Regions from separate parts of the Paenibacillus sp. FSL L8-0340 genome, predicted to be linked through region 1. Evidence: riboswitches for the same ligand, from Rfam matches in the RefSeq annotation. Region 1 holds a riboswitch; each other region holds the start of a gene.

What was found. A riboswitch is a leader RNA that binds a small molecule or an ion and turns the genes downstream of it on or off. The one in region 1 is predicted to bind cyclic di-AMP.
Region 2: linked by a shared signal. The riboswitch ahead of NST07_RS18405 (APC family permease) and the one ahead of NST07_RS00500 (C40 family peptidase) in region 1 are both predicted to bind cyclic di-AMP.
Region 3: linked by a shared signal. The riboswitch ahead of NST07_RS02675 (hypothetical protein) and the one ahead of NST07_RS00500 (C40 family peptidase) in region 1 are both predicted to bind cyclic di-AMP.

The regions. Positions count from the first base shown of each region.
Region 1 is NZ_CP151967.1:96,567-106,596, forward strand. Features, by position in the region: gene NST07_RS00460 (ATP-binding protein) at 1-1,051, shown strand, start outside; gene rluF (23S rRNA pseudouridine(2604) synthase RluF) at 1,041-1,742, shown strand; gene motB (flagellar motor protein MotB) at 1,833-2,648, opposite strand; gene motA (flagellar motor stator protein MotA) at 2,632-3,432, opposite strand; gene NST07_RS00480 (hypothetical protein) at 3,636-3,929, shown strand; gene NST07_RS00485 (4a-hydroxytetrahydrobiopterin dehydratase) at 4,165-4,452, shown strand; gene NST07_RS00490 (cytochrome c) at 4,555-4,911, opposite strand; gene NST07_RS00495 (GNAT family N-acetyltransferase) at 5,018-5,524, opposite strand; gene NST07_RS00500 (C40 family peptidase) at 5,786-6,235, opposite strand; cyclic di-AMP (ydaO/yuaA leader) riboswitch at 6,283-6,425, opposite strand; gene NST07_RS00505 (C40 family peptidase) at 6,811-7,239, opposite strand; cyclic di-AMP (ydaO/yuaA leader) riboswitch at 7,297-7,435, opposite strand; gene NST07_RS00510 (hypothetical protein) at 7,656-8,486, opposite strand; gene NST07_RS00515 (M1 family metallopeptidase) at 8,498-10,030, opposite strand, start outside.
Region 2 is NZ_CP151967.1:4,112,672-4,122,701, reverse strand. Features, by position in the region: gene NST07_RS18415 (thioredoxin domain-containing protein) at 138-866, shown strand; gene NST07_RS18410 (disulfide oxidoreductase) at 866-1,297, shown strand; cyclic di-AMP (ydaO/yuaA leader) riboswitch at 1,525-1,684, shown strand; gene NST07_RS18405 (APC family permease) at 1,810-3,627, shown strand; gene NST07_RS18400 (iron-hydroxamate ABC transporter substrate-binding protein) at 3,802-4,833, shown strand; gene NST07_RS18395 (iron ABC transporter permease) at 5,059-6,120, shown strand; gene NST07_RS18390 (iron ABC transporter permease) at 6,117-7,151, shown strand; gene NST07_RS18385 (ABC transporter ATP-binding protein) at 7,269-8,075, shown strand; gene NST07_RS18380 ((2Fe-2S)-binding protein) at 8,120-8,929, shown strand; gene murB (UDP-N-acetylmuramate dehydrogenase) at 9,116-10,027, shown strand.
Region 3 is NZ_CP151967.1:579,404-589,433, reverse strand. Features, by position in the region: gene NST07_RS02715 (Ger(x)C family spore germination protein) at 19-1,212, opposite strand; gene NST07_RS02710 (spore germination protein) at 1,209-2,297, opposite strand; gene NST07_RS02705 (spore germination protein) at 2,328-4,091, opposite strand; gene NST07_RS02700 (ThuA domain-containing protein) at 4,229-4,864, opposite strand; gene NST07_RS02695 (SDR family NAD(P)-dependent oxidoreductase) at 4,904-5,638, opposite strand; gene ytxJ (bacillithiol system redox-active protein YtxJ) at 5,823-6,149, shown strand; gene NST07_RS02685 (glutaredoxin family protein) at 6,146-6,388, shown strand; gene NST07_RS02680 (hypothetical protein) at 6,486-6,902, opposite strand; cyclic di-AMP (ydaO/yuaA leader) riboswitch at 7,008-7,196, opposite strand; cyclic di-AMP (ydaO/yuaA leader) riboswitch at 7,618-7,801, shown strand; gene NST07_RS02675 (hypothetical protein) at 7,926-8,435, shown strand; gene NST07_RS02670 (hypothetical protein) at 8,464-8,916, shown strand; gene NST07_RS02665 (hypothetical protein) at 9,038-9,226, opposite strand; gene NST07_RS02660 (hypothetical protein) at 9,361-9,555, opposite strand; gene NST07_RS02655 (ABC transporter permease) at 9,595-10,030, opposite strand, start outside.

The DNA.
Region 1 (10,030 bases):
CTCCGATGCGATTCATACTGTAGATATGGATGGACGGATCACCAGTACGAACAGAGCATTTGAGGATCTGTACGGCTGGAGTGCCGCAGATGCCCTGGTTAAGCCGCCTTATCTGGTACCGGCTACGGTGCAGAAACAGGAAGAAGAAAGGCTTAGGGAGCTGAAGAATGGCGCTGTTCTGCCTCCGGTAGAGACTGTAAGGCTGAAGCGAGACGGTTCGATGGTCGAAGTCAGTGTCAGCACCTCGATCATTCGCGACGAAGAGGGACGGCCACAGGCCTTTGTCCACGTATCCCGTGACATGACAGAGCGCAACCGGATCGAAGAGCTGCTGAGACGCTCTGAGAAGCTGACGACGGTAGGACAGCTTGCCGCCGGGGTTGCCCATGAAATCCGTAATCCGCTGACAACGCTACGGGGATTCCTGCAGCTTCAACAAGAAAAGCAGGTGCTGGTCCCGCTGCATATTGACTTAATGCTCTCCGAACTGGAACGAATTAATCTCATTGTGAGTGAATTTCTGATATTGGCCAAGCCGCAGGCAGTTCACTTTCAGCAAAAGGATGTCCGGCACATTCTAAATGATGTAATTTCCCTTCTGAGCAGCCAGGCCCATCTCTTTGGCATAGAGTTTGAGTCACGGTTCGCAGAGCTGCCGGCAACGGTGCATTGCGAGGAGAACCAGCTCAAGCAGGTGTTTATTAATATCGTCAAGAATGCCATTGAAGCCATGCCGGACGGCGGAACCATCACACTGGAGCAGTATATGGATGAAGACTCTGTTGTTATTGTGATCTCTGACGAGGGAGGCGGCATTCCCGATTATATGCTGCCCAAGCTGGGCGAGCCGTTCTATACCAATAAAGAGTCAGGGACGGGACTTGGGCTGATGGTCAGCCAGCGGATTATCCAGGCTCACAAAGGCAGTCTGGAGATTCGCAGTGAATACGGTTGCGGGACGGAGGTTATTATTAAACTGCCCGCACCAGTTGAGCCTGCTGCAGAGCAGGGCATGAATAAAGAACGGAGTGAAGACAATCATGAGAATTAATAAATTCATCAGTGAGACAGGCTATTGTTCACGCCGTGAAGCAGACAAGCTGGTGGAAGGCGGCAGGGTTACCATTAACGGTGAGCCGGCCGTACTCGGCAGTCAGGCCGTTCCTGGCGATGAAGTACGGATTGATGGCAAGCCGCTGGAAACGGGAAGCCAGATCGTCTACATTGCGCTTAATAAGCCGGTGGGCATCACATCGACCACGGAAAGCCACATTCAGGGGAATATTGTTGACTTTGTCGGACATCAGGAGCGCATCTTTCCGATCGGCCGGCTGGACAAGGACTCAGAGGGGTTAATTTTACTTACCAATGATGGAGACATTGTTAACAAGATATTGCGGGCCGAAGGCAAGCATGAGAAGGAATACGTAGTCACTGTAGACCGGCCTGTCACGCCTTCCTTCATTTCCGGGATGTCGAGTGGAGTGAAGATCCTGGGCGGCAGAACGCTGCCCTGTGAAGTGACAAGAATGACAGAGCGGGTATTCCGCATCATCCTGACTGAAGGCAAGAACCGGCAAATACGCCGCATGTGTAGCGCCTTTGGTTATGAGGTCAGAAAGCTGCAGCGCATCCGGGTTATGAATATCCGCCTTGGGACGCTGCAAACCGGAGAGTGGCGTGAGCTGTCCCCTCAGGAGAAGCAAGAACTTGGGGAAATGCTAAACTATGAGCTGCAGTAGCCATTAGAAAGTGCTGCCGAAGAAAGCAAAGAGCTGTTCCAGAAGATCTCTCGCGGGATCGTTGGAACAGCTCTTTTATCTGAGTGCCTATTATTGGTTAGGGAGGGTAATGCCCTTTGGTTCAGTGACTTCTTGATATTTGCGCAGAATAGAAACTTCTACGCGGCGGTTCTTGGCCCGTCCGGCAGTAGTGTCATTGGGTGCGATTGGATGGTATTCCCCATATCCGATAGGACTGAATTTAACGGGATTCAGATTCGGATTCAGCAGCAGGATTTTCATGAAATGCAGTGCACGGTCTACGCTGAGGTCCCAGTTAGATGAATAGCTGGTATTGGAAATCGGAATATTATCCGTATGCCCTTGTACAAGGACGTCATAATCAGGGAATTGCTGCAGCATGTTCGAGATTGATTTGGCAAGCTGGCGGGAATCATCCTTTACGTCTGCCTGTCCTGAAGCAAAGAGGGCGTTGTCGCTGATGGTAATCATCAATTGCGATTGATTCAACTTGGTGCTGAGCAAATCGGTCAGCCCGTTCTTTTCAATATACTGATCAAACTGCTTTTTTAGTTTCTCCAGATCCTCTTGCTCTTTCGCCCGCAGCTTGGCCATGTCGGATTCGCCGGTATTCTTATCAATAACACTGTTCATTTTATCTTGCTTACCCTGATCAAGCTGGGTATTTGTCGGGGCATCGGAACGATACTCCAGAACACCGCCACCACCACTGAGCGCAGAGCTAAAGGCATCAGCCATGTCTTCAAATTTCTTGGCGTCTGTAGCACTCATGGCATACATAACGAGGAACAGCGCCACTAGGAGCGTCATCAGGTCGGAATAGGGTAATAGCCAGGATTCATCGGCATGCTCTTCGTGTTCTTCATGCCTAGTCTTTTTGCTCACTTGAGCCGCCTCCCTTTTCGATTAGCTTGACACGTTCAGAAGGTGTTAGGAAGACGGAAAGCTTCTGATTGATAGCGATTGTGGATACTCCGGATTGAATAGACAGCAGACCCTCTACCATCATCAGCCGGATTTCAATTTCACGCTTGGAAATTCTTTTGAGCTTGTTGGACATCGGATGCCACATTACATAACCGGTGAAAATACCGAGCAATGTAGCAATAAAGGCTCCGGCAATTGCGTGCGCCAGAACGTCCATATCACTCATATCCGCCAGAGCGGCAATCAGCCCGATAACGGCACCCAATACCCCTAGGGTAGGAGCGTACATCCCCGCTTGTGAGAAGATCAGGGCTCCCGCTTTATGCCGGTCTTCTGTAGCATGAATATCTTCCATTAACACATCGCGGACAAATTCCTGGTCGTTGCCGTCGATAATCATCCGCATACCGTTACGGAGGAAGTTATCTTCGATCTCATCGACCTTGGACTCCAGCGCCAACAGACCTTCGCGCCGTGTAATGGAAGCCCATTCCATGAACATTGTAATCAGTTCAGCTTTGCTGACCATCTTTTTCTTAATAAAGAGGATCTTGAACAGCTTGGGTACATTCTTGACCTCCGACATGGGAAAGGCCACAAAGATTGAGGCAGTCGTACCAAGAAAGATAATGACATAAGCTGCCGGATTTTCCAAGCTGGTAAGCGGGGCATGTTTGAGCATCATTCCCCAGACAACTGCGATGAGACCAAATACTAAGCCTAGTAATGTTGAAATTTCCATTATGCACCTCGTCCATGAGAATTAAGAAGTGATCCGTTCAGACCGCATATTTCATCCTTGAACAGCGGCGGGACACCCTGCACGTAACCAAATCACGTATATTCTTATTTATCGTCAGTATTCCGTTTTTTGTGAAGTCATTTTTTCGGCTATAATGATAAGGTAAGTTATTATTCATCTGTGAAGAAAACGGAGTGATACACGTGGGTGTGAAACATGGCAGAGATTACAGCGAGATTCTTAGTGATTTGACGGAAGCAGTCGGACGTATTTCTGACGGGTATGTGTTTTTTGAGATGGAGCCGGATGAGTGGCAGGAACTGCCGCAGGAATCCAAGCTGGAGGTATGGGAAGCGCTCGCAGAGGATCTATTCTACGCGCTGGGCAACGAGCCTGTTATTCAGGTAGGCAGTGGTGTGGTTATCTATGACAAGGAGACGCACCGTATCAATATTTTGCTGGGTGAAGAGGATTTGGCTTCGGTTGTACTCATTTAGAGCAGCAGAACAGCAGAGTAACAGGAGGACGGTTTGCCCCCTGTCTGCGGCCCGTGGTAAAATTGAAGATGCCGAGTACTATTTGCCGGGATCTTAGAATACATTAAACCGAAAAAAAGCCTTCATCCTGGCGCATCCCTTGGACTTTACCGAAGCTGAGGGATGTTTTGTTTAAGGGATATGGGGAGCTGGGCTGTACGGACTTTACGGCTAACTTAGTAAGGGAGGAAACAAATTGCATTTTACGGAGGAAGAGCTGCGTGAGCAGGTAAGTAAGCTGGAGGGCTGGAAGCTGGAGCCGAATATGATGGTGCGTAAATATATGTTTAATGAATATATGAAGGGTATCGCCTTTGTGGATGAGGTGGCTGCGATCTCGGAAGCCTTCGATCATCATCCGCATATTACAATTGATTACAAAACGGTAATTCTGCGCTTGTCCGCAAAAGAAGAGAGCGGGCTTGCCGCGCTAGAGTTCCGCCAGGCGCATGAATTTAACGAAGCTTTCGACAAAACGCGTTAGGCGCAGGAGAAACCGACCTATCATAGGAATAGATATAAAAATGCCCGTGCAAGGATGTCTGAATATCCTTTGTACGGGCATTCTGTATTTTTAAGGTCAGGTTTATTTCTTCTCTGCAAGCCACATGGCAACATTCGCAATCTCTTCGGGAGCAAGCTTATCCTTGAAAGACGGCATTTGGCCGCGTCCCTTCGTAACAATGGTGTAGATTTCTTCTGCGTTATGCTGGCCGCCTTCCTGCTGCAGACTAGGGCCTAGACCGCCCTGTAGCTGATCACCGTGGCAGGTAATGCAGCTTGCCTGTACAATCGCTTCGGCGCTGGTGGCATCCAGTGTGACTTGCGGCATCGTCGGGTTATTTTCTTCGGCTACCTCTGCTTTGCCGGGCAATGTGAACAAGAGCACTACCGCAAAGGCACAGGCTGCGAAAAACAAACCGCCCATGATCCATTTCTGCATCTTCATCCGTCCCCTCCATGTAAGCTGCTTCCTACATTATATAGGATGGTGAAGCGTTATCATAGCATTTGTGTCAAAAAAGTGGACGATTTCAACACTAAAATTTTCAATTTAATGGAACGTTATGTTGTTTATCATAGACCATGCAATAAAATGGCTTATTTCCGGTTGGAGTAAGGCGTTCATAAGTATCCGTGATCGTGAAGCCGCATTTTTGGTATGTTCGGATCGCCCGCTGGTTCCAGGTCAATACTTCCAAATCAATCTCCCGCCCGGGATACCGCTTTAGCGCGGCCTGAACGATGGCTTCCATGAAAATGTGGCCAAGACCGTGTCCGCAAAGCTCGGGGCGCATTCCAATACCCAGCCTGACGACACCCTCCATCGGAAACAACTGCGCAAAGCCGCAAAGGATGCCTTGCTCGTTGACCACGGAAACATACTGGTCCCTGCGGAGCTCTGGATCGCCAAATTCAATGCCAAGCGCCTCCATTTGGGACCAAGGCATCCATTCGTAAATATTATAAGGCGCTTTGTAATTCCATGCGGCGATGTCTTCAGCATGGCTGATCTCCATGGGAACCACATGGAATGTAACGGGGGAGCTAATCATAAGGCCACCGGCCTCCTTTCATAGGGAGCAACAGCACTAGCTATACCTAATTATATCCATAACTGGCCTGATTCGACTCAGAAATTTCCTGAAAGGCGGAAACTTGACAAAGTGGTAAAAAATATTTTATGAAATGGAGGAAATTTGGGTAGATTTATGTTTTGCGGATATTGAGAGGGGTAAGTAATTTTATAGACAAAAAAAACAGGCCCCCTCCAGATTTCGGCAAAAATCATGGAAGAGTGCCCGTTTTACGACAACTTATTGCACGTCATCATTGTCTTGGGAATCAGAAGTAACGGATTGGTAAGCATCTGTACTCATGATCCGTTTGGCGCCAACGTAACGGTTGACGTAGTAGCTGTCACTCATCGTGCTGATGGTTACACCACGGGAGGATGAAGCATGTGCGAATTTGCCCTCACCGACATAAATGCCGACATGGGATACACCTTTACCGCTGGTATTATAAAATACAAGATCTCCCGCTCTCAGATCGTCCCGGGAAATGGCGGTACCCATTTGGTATTGGGAACCGGATTGGTGTGGCAGATTGATACCGATCTTATCAAAAACGTACATTGTAAATCCGGAGCAATCAAAGCCGTTGGTCGATACACCGCCGGATACGTATTTACTTCCGATGGTCTTGTCGATGACTTTATCCATTTTGGAATCCGCGAAAGCGCTTCCTGCTCCGATGGTAAGCATAATGGAAAAGCTTAGTACTGCTGCTGCTAACTTCTTCTTCAAAAGTGAATACCCCTTCCAAATGCCTACGAGGTTAGCTTAAGGGTTCGGTTGAAGGTCCCCTATGACCCCTCTGTGAATAGGAGGTCAATTCACCCAAAATCGGTTCCCCCGTTTCCCTAATGGTTAGGGAACTCGGCATGACTGTTGATTAGGATTAGCTTGTTAACCAATACATGACAAAACCTTTGTAAAACCCGATTGAATAATTACAAAAATGTTACTAAAAACTCACTGCGATAATTGTAACAAAGACTTCGCCAGTTGGCAATCACTTAAAACATATTAATGCATAATATTTACGCTTTTTAAGAGTTGATTTTGCTAAAAAGGTCTTATATTTACACGCTGAGTAAGCTTTAACTTAGATTTGTTGGGATTTTTAGTAAAAAGGTGTTTCACAGGCCTCAAATACGTGTAAAAGGTAGAATAAGGAAGACAAAAAGGAAAAACCCGGAAATGATTACGGCAATAATCAGTTTCCGGATTTCTATAAGTTACAATTATTTATTGGAGGATGGAATTCCTGAGGGATGTCAATCGTAAGCGATAGCTTTGTAAGCTGTTGTGCTCATTACTCGTTTGGCTCCAACGTAGCGGTTGGCCCAATAGGATTGACTCATTGAACTGATAGTTACACCACGGGATGAAGAGGATTGGGCGAATTTTCCGTTGCCGACATAAATACCGACATGGGAGACTCCATTGCCAAGGGTATTGAAGAATACCAGATCGCCTGAACGGAGGTTACTCCGTGATACGGCGGTTCCAACGCTGAATTGTGCTTTGGAAGTGCGGGGCAAGGTAAGGCCAACGTTCTTAAATACATATTTGGTGAATCCAGAACAATCAAAGCCGGCAGTGCTTGTGCCCCCGGTTTTATATGTCGTTCCGAGTGTTTTTGTAATAACCGTATCCATTCTGGAGTCGGCGAAAGCGCTCCCTGCTCCAAGCGTGAACACCATCACCAGCCCTAATGCTGCTGCGGTGCATTTCTTCTTAAAATTATGACTTTTCAAAAGATGTACTCCTTCCAAGGCCTGCGAGGTTAGCTTAAGGATTCGGTAGAAGGTTCCCCTATGACCCCTCTAAAGCGAGATCAATTCACCCAAAATATGGTTCCCCCACTTCCCGGTGCCGGGAATTTGGCGTTTTATGCACCGAAACAGTGACGTGTCGACAAGGTTAAATGCTTAAAGGTACATTCATTTGCTTCAAATTAGTTTCAAAAGATTACAAAGTTGTTACTACTGGTACAGGCATCATTGTACCAGAGGATTTACAGTTTTGCAAATACCCTAAATCACGTTGTAACCAAAAGAAGAGTCCCGCCCTTTATCTGGGGCAGTGACTCTTCTATTATGCCAAGGGACTGGCGTAATTATTGTGGAAATGTTTTACTGCACCAAAGGTGATACTGCCCCGCTAGGCTCCACATTTTGAACAGCGTTGAGGGAAGCGGTGAAAATTGCCGGAACAGCAGTGCGGGCAGGCCTGGACAGAAAAGTGCGGTCACTCCAGAGAGCAGCAGCAGAAGCAGGCCGCCGGCGCCGAACAGTGCAGATATACAGGTGGAAGGGAGGATTACCCTCAGGCCAACCAGCAAGGAAGAAAACATGCCTGTTCCTCCGGTGAAGCCAAACTGCATGTACAGCAGCAGAATGCGGATCAGGTAGAAGTACAGGAGCCAGGCCAGAACATAAGGAACCAGTCTCAGCAGCAGAGTATAATCGAGAATACCGCTGAGGAGAAGCCCATACATTTTGGGGAGAAGCCAATACAGCGGTGTTGCGGCCAGAAGCCATTCCGCTAGACTGAACAGCAGTACGGGGAGTCCGTAAAGCTTCATTCCGGGAAAAAAGAACATTCCCCGCTCCCCTTTGCGCTCCTGGTGCAGCTCATGCAGCAGCCCTGCGCGGATAAAGGGGGAGCATAGCAGCCGTAGCGCTGAGAGGGCCAGCAGCAGCCAGAGCCAGCGCAGCACCCCGGGGTCTGTGCTAAGTGCAGTCTGTCCTTCGATATAATACAGCAATCTGCCTATTCCGCTGCCGCCGGCGTGTGTATCGGGATAACGGAGCAGCACCGGGATGAGGGCTGACCTGACGAATCTGTACAGGAAATAGCCCCAAAGCAGCCGATAGATAAAAAGCAGAATCAGAATATAAAATTGCTCTTTCATGCTGTACCAGCCGCGAACTATCGATCTTTTCACAATCCTTCACCTCACCAGACAAGAGTTCCGAGCAGGGTTTCAAGCAGCTTCGTTGCGCTAAGCGTCCAGCGGGAGAGCGTCTTTCGCTCCAGCTCCGCCAGTCTAAAATTGTTGAGATGCTTACTCTCCAGCAGAATGGAGTGCTCCGGATCAATCTCTGCAGACAAAAGAGGCGCTTTGTAGGCTAGCTGAAAGGTGGTTTCCTTCTCTGTCCCATTCCAAAACTGCTGGACAGTATAGCCATCCAGGAAGGTGAACTTTATGGGGACGTCACCATACTGATTTCCTTTATTGCTGACCGCTACTGAGCTTTCGTAACGGGCATTATCATCGCCGCCCTCTTTTTTTGGGTCAGAGATTTTAATGTGATCAATTGAAAAATCCGGAGAACCGCCGCTGTATACATATTGGTCGAAGTAGGCTTGCCAGGATTTTTTGGTTACCTTCTCCACGATTTTCTGAAAGTCGGCGGTAGAAGGATGCCGGAAGCGGAACTTACGGGTATAGGCCGCCATTATGGCATCCATCGTCTTGGTTCCGACCTGCTGTTCGATATCCTTCAGCACCAGCTTGCCGCGGATGTACACATTTCGGGCATAGGCATCGGCAGGAGTGTATTTCCAGGTTTCCAGGTTAAGCGGCTGGGAGGATGTCACCAGGCTGGCCTGCAGGACATGATTGGATGATACCCCATACTCCTGCTCCATTAGCCTGTCTTCAGCGTAGGAAGTGAAGCTTTCGTCCAGCCAGGCCTCCTCGAATTCATTGCTGGCTAACATCCCGTAGAAATATTGATGGCCGATCTCATGAATGACCGTGCGCTCCAGAGAGGTGCCTGGAGAAGCCTCGGCCGCGCCAAAAGCAGTAACCAGTGTGGGATATTCCATCCCGCCGGCGCCGTTGCCCTCTTTGGGAGGTACGACGATGGATAATGTAGAGTAAGGATAAGGTCCGTACCATTTGCTGAAATTGGTCAGAGCGGCCTTCGCTGCCTGGAAATAACGCTCCTGCAGATGTTTATGTAGCGGGTCCAGATAAAGCTTGATTCTCACGCCCGGTACATAGTCTGTAGAGAAGGCCTCTTCGGCTACCACAAAGTCCGGGGAAGCGGCCCAGGCGAAGTCATGGACATCATCCGCATAAAATTGATACACCTTCTGATCCTGCTTCAGCTTGGCGCTCTTGACCGGGAACCCGCTTGCGCCAACGATATAATTGGGGGGGACGGAGATGGTTACATTGTAGATACCGAAATCGCTGTAAAATTCGGATGTTCCGTGATATTGGTGCAGATTCCAGCCTTCCTCATGTACACCCCGGGTACCGGCAGGTTCATAGACGCTCAGTTTGGGAAACCATTGCCCGGCCATCACGAAATTGCCGGCGGAACCCATGCGGGCGAATATTTTGGGCAGCTTAACTTCAAACTGGACCCTAAGCGTAACACTTTCCCCACCGTTAACCGGCTGCGGGAGATGCACCTTTACGAGTGTCTTGTCATTGCCATTGCCATCATCAGGCTGCACGTATTGCAGCCGCTGCAT
Region 2 (10,030 bases), 3.4 Mb from region 1:
AGTTTACCTTTTATAATATTGATGGTGTGAGCTGAAGTTTGCTATGGAAGTTTGCCAAAGAGAGAACTTTAATTATATAATTTTAAATTATATGACTTTCATTACCCGGGTCCTGAGTGGACGGAAAGGAACTCTCTTTGAGCAAAAACAAACGAAACAGTGCCGCGGCTCCCCAACAGAGCAAGCAGGAGAAACGCAGGGCAGAACAGGAAAAGCAGAAGCAAAAAACCAAAATACTGATCTTCAGCACTGTAGCAGCAGTTATCATTATCTTTGTCGCTCTTATCATGCTGATTCCAAAAGCGAACTCTGACTTTAATTACAGCGAGATGCACAGACTTGGAAAAGAGGATGCTCCAGTCAAAATTGTTGAATTCGGGGATTATAAATGTCCGGCGTGTTCAGACTTTACCGGTACCATCAAACCTCAGCTTGTTGAAAAATACGTAACTCCGGGCAAAGCGGCCTTTTACTTCGTAAATATGGCCTTTATCGGACCGGATTCCGAAACAGCTTCATTAGCAGCTTTGTCTGTCTATCATCAGAACAGTGAAGCTTTCTGGACCTATTCTGACGCAATCTATGCTAATCAGGGCGAGGAGAGCGAAGAGTGGGCGACCGCTGATTTCCTGGTAAGCCTGGCGCAGAAGGAGAACCTGCCGATAGATTTTGACCTCTTGCGTAAAGACATTGAGGAACGCACCTATGAAAGTGAACTACAGAGAGATATGAAGTTAGCCGATGACAGCAAAGTGACCTCTACTCCTACTGTATTTGTTAATGGAGTGAAAGTAGACAAGGCCTTTGATATCGAAGCTATCGACTCACAGGTGCAAATCGCCCTTGATTCGGCGGATGCCAAATGATGAAATTCTCTACCTTCTGCAGACGCCACTGCCTATATCTGGCCTGGTTTGTTTCGGTAATTGCTGTAGCAGGAAGCTTGTATCTTAGTGAAGTGCTGCATTATGAACCCTGCAGGCTGTGCTGGTTCCAGCGTATCTTTATGTATCCTCAGCTGATTCTGCTCGGAATTGCCACATACCGGGGAGATAAACGCATCATTCCTTATGTGCTGCCTTTATGTCTGATAGGCGGGAGTATCTCCCTGTACCATTACGCAGAGCAGAAAATTCCTGCACTCAGTAAAATCTTGCCATGCACAATTGGTGTACCCTGCAATGAGGATTATTTGAACTTTTTAGGGTTCATTACAGTACCTCTGCTTGCGTTGATTGCTTTTGCTCTAATCGCAATTTTGCTCTGGACCGGGCGCCAAGAAGAGCCAGCTGAATAAGAAAAGGCTAAGCAGAATTTAGAGCATAAATATTCCCTAAATTTTTGTCACAATTAACATCCAAAACACTCAAAAATCACGGAACGCTGGGATAATGAAAGAGAATGAAAGATCCACTTATCCCGGGTCTTGGATTTGAGCTTTTTGGATGTTTTTTCATTCTTTTTTCATTTTTTTCACCGCTTTACTGAAAAGCTATTGTAGACTATCATTAGTCCTTGTGAGAAGTTGAATATGCGCTGAATTTTCCGCAAGGAAAAACGGGGGAACCAAATTTGGCGGCAACGTCAATGGGGTGAATCGGAGGCAGGTCAATTTGACCGGAACCGTAGGGCTACCACAGCCCGAATCCGCCAGCTAACCTCGTAAGCAAGGGTGGGATAATGAGCATGCGTAAGCATGCGGATCATTTCCGTATGCTTATTTTTGTGCCTGCATTTATGAAACCTGCCAATGAAAACGGCGCGCGGTATTACCGTTTCAACTCAACAAAGAGAGGAACTGTTACTACAATGGTAAGCAAGGTAAAACGACTATTGATCGGGCGTCCGATGAAGTCGAACGAACTCGATCATGAAAAGTTATCCAAGGTGAAAGCACTGGCTGTTCTGTCTTCCGATGCACTCTCGTCTGTGGCCTACGGAACGGAGCAAATTCTCATTGTACTGGTGGCCGCGGGCTTCACCGCCATCTGGTATTCATTGCCGATTGCATTAGCCGTATTGGGCCTGCTGGCCATCCTTATTTTTTCCTATCGCCAGACTATCTTTGCCTATCCGCAAGGCGGCGGAGCGTATATCGTGGCAAAAAGCAATCTCGGCGTTCCTACCGGCCTATTGGCTGGCGGCTCTTTATTAGTAGATTACATTCTTACAGTTGCAGTTAGTGCTTCGGCGGGAACGGATGCGATCACATCGGCCTTTCCGAGTCTTCATAATCATACTGTCCTTATTGCAGTCTCCGTCATTCTGATCTTGACGATTATCAATCTCCGCGGGGTGACGGAGTCCGCTTCATTTATTGCCATTCCGGTGTATCTGTTCGTGGTCTCTATCTTTGTACTCATCATTGCCGGGGTGTACAAATATATTACAGGCGGGGCTCATGCCGAAATCCCGGAGATCGGTTCCGCCGTTTCCAACGTCAGTCTGTTCCTATTGCTCAAAGCCTTCAGTTCCGGTTGTTCGGCACTCACCGGGGTAGAGGCGGTATCGAATGCCATTCCGAACTTCAAAGCTCCAGCGGAAAAAAACGCCGCCAAAACCTTGATGCTGATGGGAGGCATCCTCGGTTTGATGTTCACCGGCATTACGCTGCTGGCATACTGGTATGGGATTACTCCTAATGAGAAATCCACCGTCGTGTCGCAAATTGCCGAATCTACGTTTGGCCGGGGCGGTTTGTACTTTTTCATCCAAGGGATAACGGCCGTCATCTTGTTCCTGGCGGCGAATACAGCTTACTCGGCGTTTCCGCTGCTCGCGTTCATGTTTGCCAAAGATAAATATTTGCCTCATGCCTTCATGGTCCGGGGAGACCGCCTGGGCTTCTCTAATGGTATTATCTTTCTCGGAGTATTGTCGGCTGTGCTTGTAGCTGCTTTCCACGGAAATACAGAAGGGCTGATTCCGCTGTATGCAGTCGGCGTATTTATCCCTTTTACGCTGTCGCAGCTTGGCATGATGGTGCACTGGTTCAAAACGAAGCCGAAAGGCTGGCAGAATAAATTTGTAGTCAATACAATCGGTATGCTGACCACCCTGACGATTACGCTTATCTTTATCATCACTAAGTTTTCCAGCGTGTGGATGGCCTTCATCTTCCTGCCGGTTGTCATGTTCGTATTCCACCGCATTCATAGTCATTATATGAATATAGCCGATCAGCTTCGCATTTGTCCTGCTACGGATAAACCGCTGATTAAAGGAAGTACCGTTGTTGTTCCGGTTGCGGGTGTGACACGCGCTGTGCTGCATTCGATCAGTTATGCGAAGTCATTAACAGATAATGTGGTGGCAGTCTACGTTGGTTTTGATGAAGAGGAAATTCACAAGATGGAGCAAAAATGGGAGGAATGGAACCCGGGTGTACGCCTGATTGTACTTCGTTCCCGTTACCGCAGCATTATCCGCCCACTGGTGAAATTTATCGATACCGTAGAGTGGAAGACCGCTTCTACAGATCATATTACCGTATTGATTCCACAGTTCATTACCAAACATTGGTGGCAGGCGATCCTGCATAATCAGACCAGCTTGTTCATTCGCTCTTATCTAATGAATCAAAAAGATATAGTTGTATCAACAGTACCCTATCATTTGCACAAATAGGCAGTTAAATATGGTTAGCAGAGGTTGTTTCCGTAGCTTGCGGAGGCAACCTTTTTTTATAGAACGAATAATTTTGTTGACAGGGATAATGAGAATCAATATCATTTAAAAAGTAAGGCGAAGGTCTCGGACACCTTTGACCATTAATGCATGTGCATACAGGAGGGGTATTTAATGTTTTCGATGAACAATAAGAGATCAGGCAGCATGAAGCTCGCATTGATCGGATGTATGGCTATGACTTTGTTCTTGTCCGCTTGCGGCAATGGCAATAATGAGAAAGCTGCAAATTCCGGAACGGAAGCTACCGCCGCACCTACGGCTACGGCTGAATCAACGGCAGCGCCAACGGAAACAACGGCACCGGCCACAGAGAAAACGGTGACAGACGCCATGGGACATAAAGTCACAGTACCAGCGAATCCGCAGCGCGTCCTTGCTTCTTACATGGAAGACTACCTGGTAACACTGGGCGTTACCCCGGTAGCGCAGTGGTCCGTGACAAACGGAACCCAGGAATATCTGATTGCTGAGCTTAAAGATGTGCCAACCATCAGCTATGATCTTCCGCTGGAGGCTGTGACCAGCTTTGCACCGGATTTCCACATTGTGCAGTCTGAGTCGAGTGTGCAGAACGGTCTGTATGACCAGTTGAACAAAATCGCACCTACTTATGTCCTTGGTGACAAGATTAGCAAAGACTGGCGCAAATCGCTGCTCAAAATCGGTGAGCTCCTGAACAAGAGCACTGAGGCTGAACAAGCCATTGCAGACTACGATCTAAAAGCAGCAGATGCAAAAGCCAAAATCAGCAGCTCCATTGGTGATGATTCGGTCGCCATTCTGTGGCTGGTGTCGAAGAACTTCTTTATAGTAGATGAAACACGCAGCAGTGGTGCTGTATTGTACGGGGATCTGGGTTTGAAGCAACCCAACCTGGTTACTGATATCCCTGCGGCATCCAGAGCGACCTGGAATCCGATCACGCTGGAGAAATTGGCTGAACTGACCGCAGATCATATCTTCCTGGTGAACAGTGACAAGACCGAAGCCTCTGACATTCTTAACGGTGCAATCTGGAAGGGTATCCCTGCGGTTAAGGCTGGAAAAGTTCATGAACTTAGCGCGGACAGCAGCTGGTTGTACAGCGGAGCCATTGCCAACTCCAAAACCATTGATGATGTCTTGAGTTTTCTCGTGAAATAATCAGCCTTAACTGTGTGTAGAGAGAACTCTTCAGCGGTGGAGGGATGTGCAGGTTCTTGTATCTTGAGATACAATGGCCTGCACCTTTTTTTAGGACATTGACTTAATCGTTCACAGTGAAAGTGCGAGCTGTGAAAGCTTGTACATAATTCAGATATTTGCGATAATGAGAATGATATTTGTTCTCATTAAAACATTGAACTCATCCTATTAAGGGGAAAACTTATGGTGTCATCCACACGTTCTATAGCTGACAATACAAATTCGTCAAGAGATCAACCGCTGAAGACAAGGCCGGTTGCTGCGGTAGTTATTTTGATTTTGGGCCTTGCCGCTGTCGTCTTTGGTCTGGCACTTTCCGTTTCTGTAGGTGCCGCGGATATTAGACTGGCGACGGTATGGGAGGCAGTCTTCCGGTTTAATCCGGAGCTGCAGCAGCATCAGATTATTCGGGAACTGCGGATTCCCCGTGCTTTGGCGGGAGCGCTGGTTGGTGCTTGTTTCGCCGTCGCAGGAGCAATCATGCAGGGCATGACCCGCAATCCGCTGGCAGATTCCGGCTTACTGGGTCTGAATGCCGGTGCTAGTGCAGGATTGGCGTTAGCTTTTGCTTTTGCGCCATCTGCTTCCTTTCTCTACATTATGCTGTACTGCTTCATCGGCGCTGCAGCGGCAGCCATTCTTGTGTTCGGGATTGGCTCACTCTCCCATAGCGGTTTAACCCCGCTGCGTCTGACTCTTGCCGGAGCCGCCGTAAGTGCTATGCTGCTGGCGGTAAGCCAGGGAATCGCGATTCTGTTTCATTTGTCCCAGGATATTGCCTTCTGGATGGCAGGCGGGATCGGCGGGACGAATTGGACACAGCTTCGTATTTTGTTTCCCTGGATTGCGGCAGCTCTGATAGGATCTCTGCTGATCTCCCGATCCATTACTCTCCTTAGTCTCGGACGCGATGTAGCGGCGGGACTTGGACAGCGGACCGGGCTAGTGCAAACAGCCGGGATTATTATTGTAGTGATTCTCGCCGGTTCCGCGGTTTCGACGGTTGGACCGATTGCTTTTGTGGGGCTGATCATCCCCCATATTACACGTTATCTGGTTGGTGTCGATTACCGCTGGATTATTCCCTGCTCTGCAGTACTCGGCAGTCTACTGATTGTATTTGCTGATATTGCAGCCAGAATGATTAACGCGCCTTATGAAACACCGCTAGGTGCTTTAATCGCAGTGATCGGCGTGCCGTTCTTTATTTACTTGGCTAGTAGACGGAAGGGGGAGCTGTCATGAGCAGAGCTCTGCACTCACCCACCGGGAAACAACGCCGTATCCGGGAAGCAGCCATATTAACCTCACTTGCGGTTCTTATCGTGGTCATCTTTGTTGTCAGTATGAACACCGGGTTGATGCGATTATCACCGCTGGATGTCTTACACACAGTCCTTGGAGAGGGATCGCAGCAGCAAAAGCTGATTCTCTTTGATTTCCGGCTGCCGCGCATAGTGATCTCGCTGCTTGTCGGCACAGGGTTTGCGGTTTCCGGCTGCATTCTGCAAAGCTTGTCGCGCAATGCGCTGGCAGAGCCTTCCACACTGGGGATTAATGCCGGTGCCGGGTTTGCGGTGATTATCTTTATCTCATTTGTTCCGGCAACCTCGGCAGCTCCAATCTTTGTTCTTCCGCTGCTGGCGCTGGCCGGAGCAAGTCTTACGGCTGCACTTATTTATCTCCTGTCTTTCCGGCGCGAGGATGGCCTCTCGCCGACAAGAATGATACTTATCGGGATCGCTGTAGGTGCGGGCATCTATGCTTTCCAATTGATCCTGTCGTTAAGGCTGGATCCGCAGAATTATCAGTTTGTGGCGATCTGGATGGCCGGTAAAATCTGGGGCGGCGACTGGAGATTTGTGCTTGCGCTGACACCATGGATAGCCATTTTGCTGCCATTTGCGTTCTACAAAGCCCGGGTGCTGAATGTACTTAACCTCGGGGACCAAACCTCGGCCGGGCTGGGCATGCCGGTGGAGAAGGAACGCATTCTGCTGCTGGCCGCCGCAGTTGCGCTGTCTGGCTCCTGTGTCGCCGTAAGCGGCGGCATAGGCTTTGTGGGGCTGATTGCGCCCCATCTCGCCCGCAGGCTCGTTGGACCGAAGCATCAGGTGCTGCTGCCTGCCTGTGCCTTAATCGGCGCGTTGTTGCTGCTTACCGCGGATACTATCGGCCGCTGGATTCTGCAGCCGGCTGAAATACCGACAGGTATTGTAGTTGCGCTGATCGGCGCTCCCTACTTCCTATATTTACTGGCCAAATCAAAGGCCTGATTATCTAAAGGAGCAAAATGCTCCATAAAACTAAGCGGATGCTTACGAAGTCAGTTTTATTACATTGCTAATCCAAAAGGAGCTCATGCTCCATAAAACTTTCAAGGAGTGAAGATCATGTCGGAACGTTTGAATACAGAACAGCTGAGTATTGGTTATGCGGAGGCTACGATTGTTAAAGGTTTGAACCTGTCTCTCCCAACAGGAAAGATCACAGCGCTGGTAGGAGCGAACGGCTCCGGGAAATCCACGATTCTTAAGACGATGGCACGGATTATGAAGCCTAAGAGCGGCAATGTTATGCTCGACGGTAAATCGATTCATACCCTATCTACTAAAGAAGTGGCTCGTCAACTGGCCATTCTGCCGCAAAACCCGACGGCTCCGGACGGACTGACTGTATCCGAACTGGTTGGATACGGGCGTTACCCGCATCAGAAAGGCTTCGGCACTATGACCCCTGAAGACCGTGCGATTATCGCCAATGCGATTTCCGTTACCGGGATGGAAGAGTTCCATGATCGTCCAATCGACCGCCTCTCCGGCGGACAGCGCCAGCGTGCCTGGATTGCCATGGCCTTGGCGCAACAGACAGATATCCTGTTCCTTGACGAGCCGACGACGTTCCTTGACATGGCTCACCAGCTGGAAGTACTACAGCTGCTGCAGAAGCTGAACCAGGAAGAGGGCCGCACAATCATTATGGTGGTGCATGATTTGAACCATGCCTCCCGTTACGCGCAGCATATGGTAGCGATCAAGTCGGGCACCGTAATCAGCGAAGGGAACCCGATGGAGGTTATGACACCAGATGTGCTTCGCAAAGTATTCGGAATCGAATGTGATATCGTTCCCGATCCGCGTACAGGTGTACCTTTATGCCTTCCTTACGAGCTTGCTGCTTATAAAGCTGTCGGCATGTAATTGACAATTGAAGGATTAGCTAGGGGAATTAAGGAGGAAACCGAATGAATGAGGCACAGATAAAGGACATAGGCAGCAAATTTGATCTTTATCCATCTCCCCCAGAGGAGGCGAGATATTCATTTACAGCGCAGGATTTGATCAATGTAGAGGGTATGAGAGCATTTATGGACTGCTACAGACCGCTGATGAAGGCACTGGACGATAAGGCTGTGGCTGCATACTTCGGCGGCTGGTTCTCTAGCGTGGCGCTGGCAGTACAATATTCGGTCTCGTTATATTCCAATGTGCCGGCGATCAACTTATCTAATTTGCGCATTCATCTCATTCCGGCGAGCGGGTATTGCCGTATTGCCTTCTCTTTGAATTCCTGGGTGATAGAGCCAGCGCCTGCTGACGAACAGGGTCGGGTTACTTGGCGTAATAAAGTGTTTACAGAGTTCTACAGGAACACAGCAAGCCCGCTGCTGCGTACAATGTCTGCCGCCAGCGGTTTGAGACTGGGGGAGATCTGGGGTCAGCTCCCGTCTAAGTTCAACTACTACATTGAAATGCTTGCAGCAGGCAACAGCAATAAGGAATTTCTGATTCACGTGAAGGACGACTACAGTTATCTGAGGAAAGGCCTGGCTGCGGATGTGTTCCAGCTTCCCAGAAATCCATTTGATGTAGAGGTACGTAAGATTGAATCCCTTGCCGATCCAGAGCAGAGGGTACACATGCGTAACCGCTGCTGTCTGTATTATCGAACCGAAGGTGGAAGTGTCTGCTATACCTGCCCCCGTCTTAAAGAAGAGGAACGAGCCGCACGTAGAGCCGAATACCGTATTCAAGCTGCGTCGTCACAGGTTTAGGATATAACTGTAAGAATTGTTTCATACTTAAAATAGCAGGCATACCACAGCAGGCTCCCGTCATTGACAAGGGAGCCTGTTCGTTGTTAAAGTTGTGGTTGCCATAGTTCAAAGTAAAGCTGAATCAACATAAACATTATAGAAGGTAAGATTTATTATTTTCATAGCGTAAAAGGAGCATGAAGGATGAATATCAGCAAAATTCAAGAGGATCTGCAGCAACTGGCTCCAGCCGGTACGGTAAAAAGCCATGAAGTGCTTAAGGATTATGTATTCACCCAAATGGGCGGCTGTGCAGATATACTGGCTGAACCTGCCACTTATGAGGAAATTCAAAATATTGTTACATATGCCCGGAAGAATGATATTCCTCTTACAGTACTGGGAAATGGTTCAAATGTAATTATCCGTGACGGTGGAATCCGCGGGATCGTCCTGCAGACCTCAGGCTTAAGCGGTATGGGAATTCATGGAGATCTTCTGTACGCCCAGTGCGGTGCCAAGATCATTGATGTATCCAGGTATGCCCTGGAGCAGGAACTGGCAGGTCTTGAGTTTGCCTGCGGCATCCCCGGAACAGTTGGCGGTGCTCTCTATATGAATGCTGGCGCGTATGGAGGCGAAGTTAAGGATGTGCTGCAAAGTGCGCTTGCCATCAATAAGGCAGGGCAGCTGGTCACCCTGCAAGGGGATGAGTTTCAGTGGGGATACAGACAAAGTGTCTTTGCGAGCGGTGAATATATCGTGCTGGAAGCCAGATTCGCGCTGATTCCGGGGGATTCTGCTTTAATTAAAGCTTCCATGGATGAACTGACCTATTTGCGTGAATCCAAGCAGCCATTGGAATATCCGTCATGCGGAAGTGTCTTTAAGCGGCCGCCGGGCCGTTATGCCGGACAGCTGATCCAGGAAAGCGGGCTTCAAGGGACCCGGATTGGCGGTGCTGAAGTATCGCGTAAACATGCCGGATTTATTGTCAACGCAGATAATGCCACTGCGAGCGATTATATCGGACTTATTCAGCATGTGCGGGCTGCAGTGAAGGATAAATTCGGAGTCGAGCTGGAGACTGAAGTAGAAATTATCGGAGAAGAATAACTT
Region 3 (10,030 bases), 480 kb from region 1:
TTCTTGAATAACCTTGCTTTATTCGGTGGAGGTCCCGGAAGCTCCGTATTCCTCTATATGCAGCTTGACATCAATGGTTATCGGAACCCGGCTGAAGGTATCATCCCAATTCTCCTTCACCTTTCTCCATACGGTAGGATGCTGAATACGCAGGATTTTGCCGAATCCTGCGGCGTCAGCATGCAGCTTTTGCTGCATTGTCTCCATAGAGGCTCCGACCATTTCCTTTACCTTATCCTGCAGCACCAGTTCATCCTGCTTCATATAAACAGCGTCCAGCTTTTCTCCTCCACGCGCAAAAGTCTCGGCATATCTGCCTGTAGACTCGATCTTCACGGCGAAAGAGATATTGCCCTCCTCGACCTTGGCTTTAATTTTGCTGTCCATGGACTTAATCTCATAAGTAATCAGCCTGCCGCTGCCATCCTCATTGGTCTTAAGTACGCCGCCCTTTCCTTTTCCCGTAAGCCAGACCACACCTTCCAGCTCCTCTTCGTTTAAGAAGCCTTGCAGCTTGCCCGTCTCCCCCTTGATCACACCGGCTCCGGCAAATTTCATCTCATTCTTAGCAGCAATTACATTCTGCAACATAAAGGTGGTTTTTCCATGCAGGGGACCTGCAGCCTTGGCGATAGACACTGGATCCCAGATCCGCAGGTTCCGGTCCCGGTTGTCAAATATCCCCTCCAGCACAAACGCCGGTGTCTGGCCCGGCAGCACGTTGTTCAGCACATCACTGGCCTTTCCCTTGCTGACGAGAAGCAGCACACTGGGGCGGATATCATTATCCCGGCTGAAAAAATCGATCAGCTCTGAAAGCTTGGTAGAACGTGCCAGCTGCTCGCCGATCACGATGATCTTCAGATGATGTCCAATGGGAGGATTGTTTGTACGCAGCGACAATTCACGGATCGCTTCGAAAACGGAGTCTCCAGTTTCAGTCATATTATAGAAATTTCTGGAGGATGCGCCTTCTTTTTTTGAACCCACTGAACCTTGGGGTACGATAAACTGATAGGTGCAGGACATTCGTTTTTTCTTCGGATACCCCCCGCCCCTCTGCTCAAAATCCTCTTCAATTGGTGTTTCATCCGCTATGTCGAGCGCAACGGCCACTTCCATATTTAGGTTCTCAATGGGCGTGCTGCTCCAGCAGCCGGATAACCCTATGCTTTGAATTAGAAGCACGGCAAGCAGTACAATTCGCTTCATGATCCGGCTCTCCTGAAATGAGCAATAAGCAGCAGCGGCAGCGGCAGTAATCCGAACAGCAGAATAGCCCAATTGCCAAGGCTGGTACCAAATGCGAACAGGCCATTGATATTCGGAGGAGTTTCCGTAATAAAAAAAACAAGCGGAAGCAAGGCGAATAGACAATGGTCGAGCTTTTTGTTGAAGATTTGCGATATTCCCAGCGCTGCCCCATAGAAGGAAATGCAGAAGGTACAAAAAATTTGCATAATCCAGATGACCAGGAGCAGAGATTCGAAACGTTCAAACAGCAGGTTCACCTCAAAGCTGCGTATCAGATCGATGAAGGGCCATGTGCGGGTGACTACACCCTCTACAGAGAATGCTCCTATCGTCATGACAACAGCAACAATATAAAAGATCATAGAGATCAATGTCCCTGCAACAAGCACCCGCCCTGCTTTTTTTGGTTTTTCCATAAAGGCTACCAGGAACAGCAGTGCTTCACCTGCCGTATAAGTCAGCGCTGTCGGCTTAACGCCTCTCCATACCGGACCCAGCCCTTCCCCGAGCACAGGGCGGAGATTGTCTATATCAAATATTTTCAGGCTAAGCAGACAGACACCGAAAAAAATCGCCCCGGCCATAGGGGCAATCAGCCTGCACAACCGGGACAGCGCATTGATTCCCCCTCTGCATAAATAAAGCGCAATCCATAGGAATACAGAGGATACCGCCCAATAGGGCGTCCCCTCCAGCAGAAAGAATCCGGTGACCTCCTGCATCGAACGCAGCTCATATCCGGAAATACATAGAAAAAATGCGGCGATGACCACTCCCAGAATCGCCGCAAGCGGCTTGCCGATAATACTCCTGCTGTATTGATAAACGGTTTTGCCCGGAAACCGCTGGCTAAGCAGCACAATTACCATCCCGGCCACCATGGATAACAGGGCGCTTACAATAAGTGATATCCATACATCAGGAGTGCCGGCGGCCTGTACAGTTGTCCGGGGAAGGGTGAATACGCCTGCTACGAGGATGTAATTGACCATAATAATGGTCGCTTGGCTCGTCGTGATGCTATCCTGTACTTTTGCATTCATGATTCTCACCTCAGTCTCCTGAATTCAAGTTTATTTTTTACGAATTGGATCCTTGGGCTGCAGCAGTGCCGGACGGCGCTTCATCAATTGCAGGGGGATGCGGATAATGAAATCGCGCAAATCGCTCATCCTGTAGGGAGTAACCATGCTTAAGTAGGGAACCCCGAAGCTCTTCAATTTAATCAAATGGCTGCTGAGCAGGAGGAAAAACATAACAACACCGTAAAGCCCGAATACAGCTGCGAAAAACATCGCTATGAAACGGAGAAAGCGCAAGGTAATCCCCGCACTATACATGGGAATCGAGAAAGAGGAGATCGCTGTAACCGCAACGACAATGACTAGAATCGGACTGACAATCCCCGCCTCTACCGCCGCCTGGCCGATAATCAGACCTCCGACAATGCCCATGGCCGGTCCAATGGGTTTGGGCAGGCGCAGGCCGGCCTCACGTAATATTTCGATAGAGATTTCCATAATCAGCGCTTCAATTAATGTAGCAAAGGGGACGCCCTGCCGGGAGCTGATGATTGAAATCGCCAGTTTGGTAGGAATCAGTCCGGGATGAAACGAGAGAAAAGAGATGTAGAGCGCCGGAGCAAACAGCGCAACTGATGCGCTGAAAAAACGCAGGAGCCGCAATAGTGAACCCGAAAACCAGCGGTCATAATAATCCTCCGGTGACTGCAGCAGCATTCCGAAGGTAGTCGGCATTATCAGCGCAAACGGTGTGCCATCCAGAAGAATGGCCGCCCTTCCCTCCAGCAGCGCCGCCATGACCCGGTCCGGCCGTTCTGTGTTCTGGATCTGCTGAAAGGGGCTGAGGTAGTTGTCTTCCATGAGTTGTTCCAAATATCCCGATTCCTGCACATCATCTATATTGATCGTCTTGATTCTCCGGGTGATTTCCTTAATCAGCTCATCGTTGGCGACGCCTTTCAAATAGGTCAGCACCAGTTCCTTCTCAATTCGCTCTCCCACCGTAAAAGAAATCATGGCCAGCTCCGTGCTCTGCCCGTGTCTGCGCAGCATCGCTGTGTTATCACTGAGCGTTTCATTGAAGCCCAGCCGCGGACCGCGCAGAAGCGCCTCCGATATCGGCTCCTCCACGCTTCTTGTGTTGCCTTTCGGGGTACCTAGTATAAAAACCTCCGACATTCCGTCAATTAACAATACCGCAGAGCCGAACAATACCTTTTGCAGCGAGAGTCTCAACTGGTCGGTAAATTCAATTTCCGAGACCTGTACTACCTGGTGCACGATAATCCCTTTCAATATCTCTGCTCGCGGGGCTGCATTCATGCCTTCAAAAGGCCTCACCGTGTTCATCAAGGGCATCAGGATGTTCTGATCCATGCCTTCTTTGTCCGTAAGTCCATCCACAAAAAACAGCGCTGCCTTGATTTCCAGACTTCCGATGCGCAGCTCTCTGACATTAACGTCGGACATATCGGTACTTATCTCCCTGAAGGACTGAACATCATGTTGGAACTCTCCGGTATAGGTCAGGGAAGGAGTGGCCTGTAAAGCGTTGTTTTGAGCAGGGGGTGCGGGTGCGGCGGATTTTTTATTCTGCACAGCGATGCTGGTCTGATCCGCCTCCCCAGTATCTTCGGAACTTGGAACCCCCCCGCCTTTTTTGCCTTCAGCCCGCATTCCCCGGGTGCTCGCCTTGCCCTCTTTCATTCGGAGCCAGATCATTAGGCGGGTTAAGACAACCGGAACGATGAAGATGACAAAACCTTGAAACAGCACCTTCCAGCCGGGCACAAGATCCCATAGCATCTTCCACATTCCATGCGCCCCCCTTTTTATTCGTAACCCTATTTTGACCGAAGCTGGAACATTCATACATCAAAAAAAACAGCTGCATGCTCCTCTTGGGGAACGTGCAGCTGTTATGATGTGCGAAAACGATTCAAAGGTAGGAGTTACAGCAGACCCGCTGCCCACATTCCGCCTTGGCGGATCATTTGGCGGAACGGCTCTACCGAGAAGGAAGGCAGATGATGCCCCGGCATCAGATAAACTACACGGCCAAGTCCGAACGCATGGCACCAGGCTGCCTGACGCATGGCCCCTTCATGAAGGTACTCTGCCAGCACAGTCGTCTCAAAATAAGGATGCATTTCAAAGTAGTACGGCTCGTCCTCAATGACGAACTCGCTAATCCCCTGCATAATGGGATGCCCGTGTGCCGGTATTTTCATATGCAGGGAGGTGTATTCCGGATGGTGGGTGAAATGCGCGCCTAGCATAGCGCCCAGCTCCTGATTCCGCTGCAGGGAGATTCCGTTATGTACAACGAGCAGACCTCCGCCCCCCGCTACATAAGACAGCAAAGCGGCACTTTGCTCCGGGGCTATTTTCTGTTCGGAAAATTCGGTATAGGCGATAACCAGCTTCAAGCCCTCAAGGTTGTCTTTGCTCAGGAGACTGTAATCTTCGGAAGCCTCCACCTGCAGATCAGGTGACAGAATGCGCTTAATCTCGTGATCCACACCGGTAAAAGGATGGTATTTCACCTCACTGTAGCTGCCAAGTGCTAGTGCTTTCCATTCAGACATGTTCTTCCCGCCTCTCTTCCTGCTTCTCTTAGTGTATAGTTACCAGGGCCAGGCATTTCCGTCCAGGTCGAGATAAGCCGGCTCCTCACCCATATACTTCTTGTGCCCCTGCACGATATTCATAATCTTACGCGCCGACTCTTCAGGAGGAATAGGTGCCTCCAGAGCCTTCTCACCATTCATATAGGATTGCAGCCAGCCGGGGTGAAAGACCATAACCTGCCCGCCCATCACCTTCAAATGGTTGTGCAGCAGGGAGGACTGCATATTAAGCGCTGCTTTGGACATACAGTATCCGTACATATTAATCCGTTTGTTCCGGCCAATGCTTCCGGCTTCTGAGGAGATATTAACAATCAATTTCTGCTTACTCTGCATCAACAGGCCCATCAGTTCATTACTGACCCTCAAAGAACCAAGCGTGTTTACATTATAAATGTGAGCCATGGCTTCATCGTCCATATCAACAAGCATCGTGGCATCATCGGCTCTATGAATAATACCGGCATTATTGATAATCATATCAACATGAGCGGTACTGCCCGAAATACTACGTGCCGCTTGCTTGACACTCTCACGGTCGCCGATATCCAGCGGGATCAGAGTTAATCGGTCCGGGTACTGCTTTTTCAGTGCGTCCAGCGATTCCGACTCCTTCATATACTGACCGGCAAATACGGAATATTTGTTCTCTAGAAGCCAGCTTGCCAGAAAAAAACCTAAACCACGGTCAGCACCGGTAACAAAAGCAACCCTTTTCATGATTATGGACACACCCTTTACGATTCTTCAGGATACACGCGGCATCTCTCTCACATTAGCATGGCAGTCACGTTTTTTCAACGTCCTTCATGGGACTGTAATTCCGCTGAAAGGGGTGCTCTAACTTCCTTTTTGATTTAATTTTGAACTATGTTACAATCGTAGTTACAAGTACTTATAGGAAGGTGAGATACCGATGTCTATCCAACAACTTCATACTCTGGAAGAACTGCAGCAATATGTTGCGCAACCAGGTAAAAAACTGCTTTTCAAGCATAGCACTACCTGCCCGATCAGCGCCAAGGCCAACGAGGAATTCACAGCCTATGCGCAAGGCTCCGAGACTCCAGCTGCCATTGTCCATGTGATTGAAGACCGTCCGTTGTCCAATCAGATTGCCGAAGATTTCGGGATCAAACATGAATCTCCGCAGATCTTCCTCCTGGAAGACGGCGAAGTCCGCTGGAACACCTCCCATTGGAAAATCACCCGGGACGCCATCAAGGCAGCTGTGAGCCAATGAGCCAGCCGGTAATTGTCTATTCCACCACAGGGTGCAGCGACTGCAATCAAGTGAAGCAGTGGCTGACCGAGCAAGACGTTAGCTTCGAGGTGCGTGATGTTATGACAAGTACAGTGTATCAGGAAGAAGTCGAGAAGCTGGGCTTCATGGGTGTGCCTGTTACCGTGTACGAAGGCCGCGCAGTCAAGGGCTTCAATGTTTCCGAGCTTAAGGAGCTTATTGGAGCAACCGCTGAATAATTTATAGCATGAAGCATATGAATACTTATATTTTGAAAAAGGCATCCCCTTGGACCTCTGTCCAGGGGATGCCTTTTATTTGCCCTTTTATTTGGCCTTATCCTGGATTCGTTGAGACATCCGCCAGAAAAGAGACATTTCCGCTGTGGGAATAGATGACGGAATCCGCTCCAAGCCCTTTATAGACCAGTCTGGGATTCATCGAAGTCGTAATTACGTATATTGGCTTTGTCGTCCAGGTCCGGCACATCTGGATATACCGGCAGCATAAGGTCACACTGCTCTCGAACAGAAATACTCTGCCTACCGGAAAAGAGGGGCGGAACCATGTATTCTGATGATGTGTATCCACCACGAGATTGACCTCGATTCCCAGCTCCTCCAGACGCCGCTTCTCCGCCGCATTGTTGGCGATTCCTGCGATCTTATAGCCTCTAAACTTTAAGATTTTGATAAAATGCTCCCCCGCTTTAGTCGGAGCGTTAATGAGTACATATTCTTCCGAATTCGCCATATCTTCCTCTCCTCCGGCTTAGGACTTCCATTCATTTGCCATACGAACACAGCAAAAAACCACAAAGGAATTCCCTCTGTGGTCCAATTAACGGTCACATTGTGCTCATCCTCTCTAATACGCTTACGAGGTTAGCTGTCGGATTCGGGCAGTGAGAGTCGCCCTACCTGTATCCATGCGAGCATTCTCTCGCACTTTCACAGGATTCACCCCATAACCGGCTCCGACTCTCACATCGGCTGCCGATTGTTGGTTCCCCCGCTTTCCATAACGGAAATTAAGCGGACTGCGTATTCGATTGTGTAGTAAACAGAAGTAATCATACTCTGGCGATCACGACCTTGTAAACCGCCAAACCTGCCAAAATAATGTATTTAGTAAACCCAAACCAGATCAGGTAGCGCTTACTTAAGCCTCAATCTCATCATTCCTCTTATTTACTCGGCTTATCAGCGATTTGCGAAAAAGCATTCAGCATTGTGATTATATTCACCCGATGTTGAGCAAATTGCCTTTTATGCTCTGATCACCCTAAATCAAAAGCAGTCGTATGAACGAGATAAAAAGCCGAAAACCGTTGATAAACACCCTTTTAGCACATCCTACCGTTTCCTTTGCCAGAATTCCCTGAAATTCGGCTCAGAAGAATGTTTTTTCCTTTTTACAAAGCTCATGCGAAAAGAGTATGATTCGGTTTGAATCCAATGCACGAAATGCGATATAAACGCTGAATTCCCGCAATGCGGGAAACGGGGGAACCATCAGGCCCGCAGGGGCCTTACCTGGAAGATAAGAATCTTTCTTGGGGTGAATCCGAAGGAGACTGTGGTCTCATTAGGTAGGGCGACTCTCACCGTCCGAATCCGACAGCTAACCCCGTAAGCGACTAGAGAGAACCTTGATCCGCCACGTTTTTGCGCCAGGTGTATTTAAGCCTGTACCAAAACCGCAGCAGAGGTCCTCCTCTGCTGCGGTTTTTTGTGCTGAGGCTGCAGCTTATAAATGGGTAGGAGGGAAAACGAAATGAACCAGCGCAGGCTGTTACGTATAGAAGTGTTTGTATTCGATGCCCCCTGGCCATTCCATCAGGCCACGGAGTCGTCCGGCAAATGCCGGTATGGTGTGCTGAAGCTTACGTGCAAGGCTGGGTGCAGCTGGGGAGCGGGGATACTGTCTGCGGAAGGCGATCATTTTGACGTCATTAAATGGAGCAGCTTCCTGAGAAGTATACGCAATCACAGGCTGGAAGAAGCCATAGAAATTGTACAGCAGCTAGGTGCGCAGTGGGAGCCAGATCAGCAAGAAATCGTGCAAACGGCCCTGCTGGATTTAAAAGCCAAGCTGCAAGGCAAGGTCGTCACGTCACATCTGCAAATGGTCCCCTATTCCCGTACAGCCGGGGCCGGCGGTACGCCCCCCTTCAGACGGATGTACTATAAACCTTCAAGTTCCCTGCTGCATAAAGGCAGCTGGCAGGAACCGGACATAGCCGAGCTAATGGACAGATCCATCGCTTATTTCTCCATCTTATAATTTCTTATTCAGAAAGGAACGTGAAGACATGCCAGACCCATTATCCCCGGAATGGACAGCTGCCAGCGAGTTTGCCGAATATGTCCAAAAGAACACCGGAAATATTTATGCACTCACCAGTCTGCTGCTGGGAGAGGGTGCCGTTGCGGAAAAGACTGCGATGAAGACCTTCACTGAGCTTTACACCCGGTACCTTCATGATGATTTCATACCGCAGCCTTTCTCGCTGGTTGCCTACCGGGAGTGCATTCAGCAGTGCTCCCGGGCTGCGGAGGAGTGCAGCCTCTTTGTTTCCAATGGATTAGCCTGGGAGGATCAGATTGTCCAGGTGTTATGGTACGGCATGCTGCTGCCCCTGCCTGCAATCAGCACCATTCTTGAGCAAAGCGTGCCGGTGCTGAAAACCCGGCTGAGACATGTGCGCGAGCAAATGTGCCGGTTAGAAACATTGCGGCCTGAAGCAAATTTATTTGTTGTATAGCTGCTCACATAGATTAAAGAAGCACTGTGGGCCCCTCTCTTATCTCCGCTGATGTAATGGGCAACTTGTCGAAGCGCATGAAAAAGCCGCAGCATAATGCCGCGGCCTTTTCTATTTATACTCAGCTCTTGCCCTTGCCGCCTTTGGCGAATCTCCAGGCCGCTGTACAGCAGCCCAGCAAGCCCACTCCGAGCATTAACGTCTGCAGCACACCCAGCAGGGTAGAGCCCTCCGGCTTAAGCATGCTGCTGAGCAGAATCAGCAGAATTGAAGCTGCGAGTATCGCGGGGATTTGATTGTTTTTTTTCAAGATTACCACTCCTTATTCAATAACATACACCATAAGCCTTCACTGATCCAGTTTGGCTCTGAACTCCCCCGGGAGCCGCAAAAAAGCCGCGGTTTCCGAACCGCGGCTTCCTCAGTAAAACCTATGATCACTTCTTAGTGTGCGCGTTTAGAATGTCTGCCAAAAATGATTAATGACGCAATCATACCGGCAATGCCCATTCCTGTCAAAAGCCCTTGAATGAAATCAAGCAGATTCGATCCATTGGACGGCATTAACCTGGCGACCAGTACGATTAACGAAGAAACTGCAAACAGCAACCCGAATGTTTGTTCATGCTTTTTATTCATCCTTGCCACTCCTCAAAAGGTATATATTGATGATTCCAATTAAATTTTGTAGGCCTTCATTGCTTTTCTGATCTCCTTGATGCTTGGGCGTTTGCCGTACATCAGCACTCCCGTGCGGTAGATCTTGGCGGCAAGCCAGCCGAACAGTAAGGTGGTTGCCAGTAAGATGAGAAGCGAGACCAGAATCTCCCAGGTCGCTACCTCGCCAACACCAATGCGCAGCAGCATGCTGAGCGGAGAAGTGAACGGAACAAAGCTTGCTACTTTAACCAGCAGGGTATCCGGGACAGAGATGCTGAACATTGGAAGATATAAATTGACGAAGCCCAGCATAAGAATCGGCATGATCGCCTGACCCAGGTCCTCGGTACGGCTGACAATGGAACCTACAGCTGCGTACATCATGGCGTACAGGAAGTATCCCAGAATATAGAATATCAGTCCGTATAAAAGAATGCTGATATCCAGCTGCCCC